DNA from 3 places in the Streptomyces sp. NPDC006259 genome. Region 2 is predicted to be linked to each of the others. Evidence: riboswitches for the same ligand, from Rfam matches in the RefSeq annotation. Region 2 holds a riboswitch; each other region holds the start of a gene.
The links. Region 2 has a riboswitch for S-adenosylmethionine ahead of ACFYO5_RS01875 (aminotransferase class V-fold PLP-dependent enzyme). Riboswitches for the same ligand answer to the same signal wherever they lie in the genome.
Positions count from the first base shown of each region.

Region 1: another riboswitch for S-adenosylmethionine. It lies ahead of ACFYO5_RS14470 (amino acid ABC transporter permease); the one in region 2 lies ahead of ACFYO5_RS01875 (aminotransferase class V-fold PLP-dependent enzyme).
Region 3: another riboswitch for S-adenosylmethionine. It lies ahead of thrC (threonine synthase); the one in region 2 lies ahead of ACFYO5_RS01875 (aminotransferase class V-fold PLP-dependent enzyme).

Region 1 covers NZ_JBIAHY010000003.1:691,782-694,035, reverse strand. The annotation lists gene ACFYO5_RS14475 (amino acid ABC transporter ATP-binding protein) at 1-112, opposite strand, end outside; gene ACFYO5_RS14470 (amino acid ABC transporter permease) at 109-1,089, opposite strand; SAM riboswitch class IV at 1,482-1,602, opposite strand; gene ACFYO5_RS14465 (glutathione S-transferase C-terminal domain-containing protein) at 1,670-2,254, opposite strand, start outside.
Region 2 covers NZ_JBIAHY010000001.1:415,494-417,747, forward strand. The annotation lists gene ACFYO5_RS01875 (aminotransferase class V-fold PLP-dependent enzyme) at 1-1,008, opposite strand, end outside; SAM riboswitch class IV at 1,189-1,305, opposite strand; gene trpD (anthranilate phosphoribosyltransferase) at 1,407-2,254, opposite strand, start outside.
Region 3 covers NZ_JBIAHY010000008.1:263,991-266,244, reverse strand. The annotation lists gene ACFYO5_RS30955 (glucosyl-3-phosphoglycerate synthase) at 1-483, opposite strand, end outside; SAM riboswitch class I at 653-799, shown strand; gene thrC (threonine synthase) at 818-2,101, shown strand; gene ACFYO5_RS30945 (MoaD/ThiS family protein) at 2,098-2,254, shown strand, end outside.

The sequences.
Region 1 (2,254 bases), on a different contig from region 2:
GCACCCGGTGGGCGCCGTACCACTTGTGGACGTCGTGCACCTGGACGGCGGCGGGCCGCGCCGCGGCCGGCTCGGCGGCCCGCGGGGTCGCGGTGACGGTCTCGGCGGTCATACGGCGGCCTCCCTGCGCGCACGCTCCCGCAGGTCCCGCAGGCCGGTGCGCAGCTTCTGCAACGGGGTCGGCGGCAGGGAGCGGGTGGCGCCCCGCGCGTAGTACCGCTCGACGTAGAACTGGATCACGGAGACGAGGCTCGTGAGGATCAGGTACCAGACGGTGACGACCAGCAGCAGGGGCACGATGTCGCCGGGGTAGGTGGAGCCCATCGACTGGGCGGTGCCGAACAGGTCGAGCAGCGACACGTAGAAGACCAGCGAAGTGCTCTTGACCAGGCCGATCAGCTGGTTGACGTAGTTGGGGGTGATGGACCGCAGGGCCTGCGGGAAGACGATCCGCCGGAACTGGTAGCCCTTGGGCAGGCCGAGGGCGGACGCCGCCTCGTGCTGGCCCTGGTCGACGGAGAGGATGCCGCCGCGGACCACCTCGGCGGCGTAGGCGGCCTCGTTGAGGCTGAGGCCGATCACGGCGATCGCCATGTCGGTGGCGAGCCGGGACTCGTCGAAGCTGAAGAAGGCGGGTCCGAAGGGGATGCCGACGCTCAACGTCTTGTACAGGGCGCTGAAGTTGTAGAGGAACAGCAGCACGACGATGAGCGGGACGGAGCGCAGCGCCCAGACGTAGGTCCAGCTCGCGGCGCGCAGCACCGGGCTGCGGGAGAGCCTGGCCAGGGCGAGCAGGATGCCGCCGAGGAGGCCCAGCACCGCGCTCCAGGCCGTCACTTCGAGGGTGATCAGCAGTCCGTCGAGGATCGTCGGGCGCAGGAACCAGTAGCCGAAGCGGTCCCATTGGTAGAACGGGTTGGTCACCAGGCCGTGGACGAACTGGGCGGCCAGCACCAGGACGACCGCGGTGGCGATCCAGCGTCCGGGCCGGCGCAGCGGCTGGACGCGCTGGGCGGTGAGCCGGTGGCGCGGCGGGGGTACGGCGGGTGGTGCCTCGGCGAGGGCCACGGCGCCTGGGGGTTCACTCATGAGGGGCTCCGGCGGGAGTCGGGGCACCCCGGATCACGGCGGGCGTGGGTGGCCGCGGCGGCGCGGCGGGGCGGCGGTGGCCGCTCCGTGACGGGCCGGCGCGGCACGGCGCGCGGATGCGTACGGGGAACCGGGGTGGGGCGGACAACGGCACACCGCGCAGGCGGTGTTCGTCAGGAACGCGGTGACGGGGCGAAGGGTGTGAGGGGTTCAGCCCCGACAGCGGGCACGGCCCGGCGCGGTACACAGCGCGCTGTTCACGCGGAGGAGATCGACGGCGCGGTCGGCGACGAGGACGTCGAGGTACGGCCGTACGCAGCCGCGGAGGCGGCGGGGCGCCGTCCGAGAGGCTGCGTACATGTCCGTCACCGTCACTGTCCGGCCCCGTGGGGCCCTCGCGCTTACCGAAACGTCTACCGAACGTCATCCGGTCCGGTCGTCACCTGGGGCACCCCACCGCCGAGCGAGGGTTGCCGGTCAGCAAGCCAGGGCTTGTCGCTGACGCTCATGACCGTTCTGGGTCGTAAGTTAAGACAGTCGCCCGAACGGTTGTCAACGCCGGTCCAGCCACTGGACCGGGTCAGGACCGCGCGACCTGCGCCTCCGTGCCCGTGACGGGGGTCGTGTGGCTCGCCCAGTCCAGTATCTGGACGGCCGAGCCGGCGGCCTCCAGACCCTGACAGCGGGCGTGGTGGCGGCGGTTGACGCCGTCGAGGTCGAGATGGCCGCCGAAGGCGGGGTGCGCGGCCAGCCGGCGGGCGTACTCCCACAGGGCGGGGTGCCCGGCGACGCGGCGCACCGTGTCGGCGTCGAGGTGGTGGCGGTGCACGGTGTCGAGCTGGACCAACGTCACCCACAACTCGACGTCGGCCGCCGTGATCTGCGTGCCGATCAGATGGGGCCGGGCGCTGAGCCCTTGTTCGAGGACGCCGAGCGTGCCGAGCAGCGTGTCGAGGGCCGCGGCGCGCTCCGACGCGTCGGCGCCGGCCGCTCCGGCGCGCTGGGCGGCCTCCTCGATGCCCTGGGCGCACATCCGCTGGACGGCCTCGATCTCCGACTCCGTGCCGCACGGGTACAGCGAGGGCCGGCCGCCGCCGAAGTGCCGGGCGAGGTCGCGGGCGATGTCGGGGCCGTGGGTGGAGACGATCCGACCCGACCAGTCGTC
Region 2 (2,254 bases):
GAAGAGGGACAGGATCCTCACCTCGGGGACCTCCGCGAGGCCCGCGCGGACCTTGTCGATGAGGTACCGCTCGCGGGCGACCAGCGTGTCGAAGCCCGCCTCGGTGAGCGCCTTGCAGGCGGAGGCGATGGAGTAGGCGCCGATGACGTTCGGGGAGCCCGCCTCGTGCCGGGCGGCGCTCTCGTGCCACTCGACGTCCACTCCCCCGTCCTGGCGGCGGGTGACCTTGCGGCTGGCGCCGCCGCCGGCGAGGTAGGGGTCGGCCGCTCGCAGCCAGTCGGCGCGGCCGGCCAGGACCCCGGAGCCGAAGGGGGCGTACAGCTTGTGGCCGGAGAAGGCGACCCAGTCGACGTCGAGGTCACGGACGGACACCGGGTGGTGGGGGGCGAGCTGGGCCGCGTCCAGGACGATCCGGGCGCCGTGGGCGTGGGCCGCGGCGGCCAGTTCGCGTACCGGCCACAGCTCGCCGGTGACGTTGGAGGCGCCGGTCACGCAGACCAGGGCCGGGCCGTGCGGATCGCGGCCGGCGAGGGCCCGCTCCAGGGTGGCGACGGCCTGCCCCGGTGTGCGCGGGGCGTCGAGGTAGGTGACCCGGGCGTCCTTCCAGGGCAGCAGCGAGGCGTGGTGCTCGGTCTCGAAGACGAAGACCTGGCAGCCGGCGGGGAGGGCGGCGGCGAGCAGGTTCAGGGAGTCGGTGGTGGACCGGGTGAAGACCAGCTGGTCGTCGGGCCGGCAGTCGAGGAACTCGGCGACCGTGCGGCGGGCGTTCTCGAAGAGGTCGGTGGAGAGCTGGGAGAGGTATCCGGCGCCGCGGTGGACGCTGCCGTAGTAGGGGGCGTAGGCGGCCACGTCGTCCCAGACGCGCTGGAGGGCGGGGGCGCTGGCGGCGTAGTCGAGGGCCGCGTAGCCGACCTCTCCGCCGGTGACGAGCGGGACGGTGACATCCCGGCCCAGCACGGGCAGCGGGGCGCGAACGGTCTGGGCGGCGGCAGCGGTGGCGACGGACATGGCTGAACTCCCGTGACAGGCGTGCGGATTCGCCGCGCGAGCGGGTACGGCTCGAGCGCGGGAAACGGTGAAGGGGGGATGCGGAGGCGGGGCTCTGCGGCCCTATCGCATTCGCTTGCTCACGGAAGGCTCCTCGACGACCAGGACCCCTGGAAGTGCTCACTCGGAACGAGTGCGAGGGGTCCGCGCTTGCCGTAGACCTTGCTGTCTGCGGCCTGGTCCTCACCCGGGGCACCCCGCCACGGACGGAGGGTTGCCGGACAGTCGGCCGGGGCCTCATGACTGTCGCTCATGACCTGGTACAGCATCCTGCCATACGATCACCGGCGCGCAAGGCGCGGTCCATGTCCTGAGACGGACGGATCCGGACCGCGCCCCGCGGCACAGCGGGCCCGCGCTCAGGCGTGGGTGGCCGCCGCCCAGCGTTCCAGGGTCCGCTTGGCCGCGCCGGAGTCGAGGGACTCCGCGGCCCTGGCCATGCCGTCCCGGAGCTGTTCCGGGAGCGGAGCGGCGGTCGGCTCCAGGGCGACCAGGGCGGCCGCCGAGTTCAGCAGGACGGCGTCCCGGACCGGGCCCGTCTCGCCGTCCAGCAGCCTGCGCGCCACCTCGGCGTTGTAGGAGGCGTCGGCGCCCCGCAGGGCCTCGACGGGAACGAGGTCGAGGCCGACGTCCCGCGGGTCGAACGACTCCTCGGTCACCTTGCCGTCGCGGACGACCCAGACCCGTGAGGTGGAGGTCGTCGTCAGCTCGTCGAGGCCGTCGTCGCCGCGGAACACCAGCGAGGAGTTGCCGCGCTCCGCGAAGACGCCGGCCACGATCGGCGCCATGCGCGCGTCCGCGACGCCGACCGCCTGGGCCCGGACCTTGGCCGGGTTGGTCAGCGGGCCGAGCACGTTGAACACCGTGCGGATGCCCAACTGGCCACGGGCCGCGCCCGCGTGACGCAGCGCCGGATGGAACTTGATGGCGAAGCAGAAGGTGATGCCGGCCTCCTCGGCGACCTCGGCCACCCGCTGCGGGGTCAGGTCGAGGCGGACGCCGAGCTTCTCCAGGACGTCCGAGGCGCCGGACGCGGAGGACGCGGCCCGGTTGCCGTGCTTGACGACCTTGACGCCCGTGCCGGCCACGACGATCGAGGACATCGTGGAGATGTTCACCGTCTTCGCGCCGTCGCCGCCGGTGCCGACGATGTCGACGGTCGGGCCGGGCACCTCGATCACGTTCGCGTGCTCGTACATCGCGCGGA
Region 3 (2,254 bases), on a different contig from region 2:
CGGGCGGTCGTACATGGCCTTGACCAGATCGACTCCGGGGTCGGTGAGCAGCGGTCCGACGATCCCCGTGACGAAGTCGGAGGAGAAGTCCCTGAGGTCGGCGTCGACGAAACAGACGATGTCCCCGGTCGTGACGAGCAACGACCGCCACAGCACCTCGCCCTTGCCGGGCACGGCCGGTATCCGGGGCAGGATCGCGTCCCGGTGGACGACGCGCGCCCCGGCCGCCGCCGCGACCTCGGACGTACGGTCGGTGGAGCCCGAGTCGACCACGACGATCTCGTCGACCAGGGGAACCTGCTGCATCAGGTCGTGGCGGATGACCGCGACGATGTCACCGACCGTCTCCTGCTCGTTCAGGGCGGGCAGCACCACGGAGACCGTCTGGCCCGAGGCACGTTTCGCGGCCAGGACGCGGTGCAGCGGGCGGTCGGTCACGGACCAGGAGCGGGTGGCCAGCCAGGCTTCAGCTTCTTTCAGCACGGTCTGCGGCTCCTCACAGTCGTGATCACACGTGGTGCACGCGGGGTGACGGTGTGATCCATCTCGCGGTTCGGACGTCTATCTCAACTGTCCTGGCCTTCGGTTACAGTCTTGAACAACGCGGATGACCATCGCATGTCCGAGGTCGCCGTTGTTCACAACTTCATACCGCTCATCCAGAGGGGCAGAGGGATACGGCCCGATGAAGCCCCGGCAACCCTCCAGCCGGTCTCGGCACGTTGACGTGGCGAGGCTCCCGGCTAGGGAAGGTGCCAAATCCGTCTCACGGCGAGATGCGTCGTGAGGAAGATGAGGAGAAAGGGCCTCGCCTCACATGGCTGCGCAGACAGTTGGAACCACCACGAACTCCGTCGATCTCGGTCCCGCCGCGGCGCTCTCCTGCCGCGAGTGCGGACACCGCGTGCCCCTCGGCCCGGTCTTCGCCTGCGAGGAGTGTTTCGGCCCGCTCGAGATCGCGTACGACTTCTCGTCCTATGAGACCGAGGAACTCCGCAAGCGCATCGAGGCGGGACCCGCGAACATCTGGCGCTACGCGCCGCTGCTGCCCGTCCCGGCCGACGTGGCGGACAAGCCGAACATCAACCCCGGCTGGACCAAGCTCGTCCAGGCCGACAACCTGGCCCGCGAGCTGGGCGTCGACGCCGGCAAGCTGTTCGTCAAGGACGACTCCGGCAACCCGACGCACTCCTTCAAGGACCGCGTCGTCGCCCAGGCCATCGAGGCCGCCCGCGCCTTCGGCTTCACGACCCTGTCCTGCTCCTCCACGGGCAACCTGGCCGGTGCCGTCGGCGCCGCCGCCGCCCGCGCCGGCTTCCGCTCCTGCGTGTTCATCCCGCACGACCTGGAACAGGGCAAGATCGTCATGGCCGCGATCTACGGCGGCGAACTCGTCGGCATCGAGGGCAACTACGACGACGTGAACCGCTTCTGCTCCGAGCTGATCGGCGACCCGGCCGGCGAGGGCTGGGGCTTCGTCAACGTCAACCTGCGGCCGTACTACGCCGAGGGCTCCAAGACGCTGGCGTACGAGATCTGCGAGCAGCTCGGCTGGCGGCTGCCCGACCAGCTCGTCGTGCCGATCGCCTCCGGCTCGCAGCTCACCAAGATCGACAAGGGTCTGCAGGAGCTGATCAGGCTCGGTCTCGTCGAGGACAGGCCGTACAAGATCTTCGGCGCGCAGGCCGAGGGCTGCTCCCCGGTGTCCGCCGCCTACAAGGCCGGCCACGACGTCGTGCGGCCCCAGAAGCCGAACACCATCGCCAAGTCCCTCGCCATCGGCAACCCGGCGGACGGCCCGTACGTCCTGGACATCGCGCGCCGTACCGGTGGCGCGGTGGAGGACGTGAACGACGAGCAGGTGGTCGACGCGATCAAGCTGCTGGCGCGGACCGAGGGCATCTTCGCCGAGACGGCGGGTGGCGTGACCGTGGGCGTGACGAGGAAGCTGATCGAGAACGGTCTCCTCGACCCGACGAAGACCACCGTCGTCCTCAACACGGGGGACGGCCTCAAGACCCTCGACGCGGTGGCCGGCACCGGCCTCACCGCCACCATCCGCCCGAACCTGGACTCCTTCCGAGAGGCTGGCCTCGCATGAGCGTGACCGTCCGCATCCCCACCATCCTGCGCACCTACACCGGCGGCAGGGCCGAGGTCGCGGCCGAGGGCGCGACCCTCGGCGAGGTCATCTCCGACCTGGAGAAGAACCACACCGGCATCGCCGCCCGCGTCCTCGACGACCAGGGCAAGC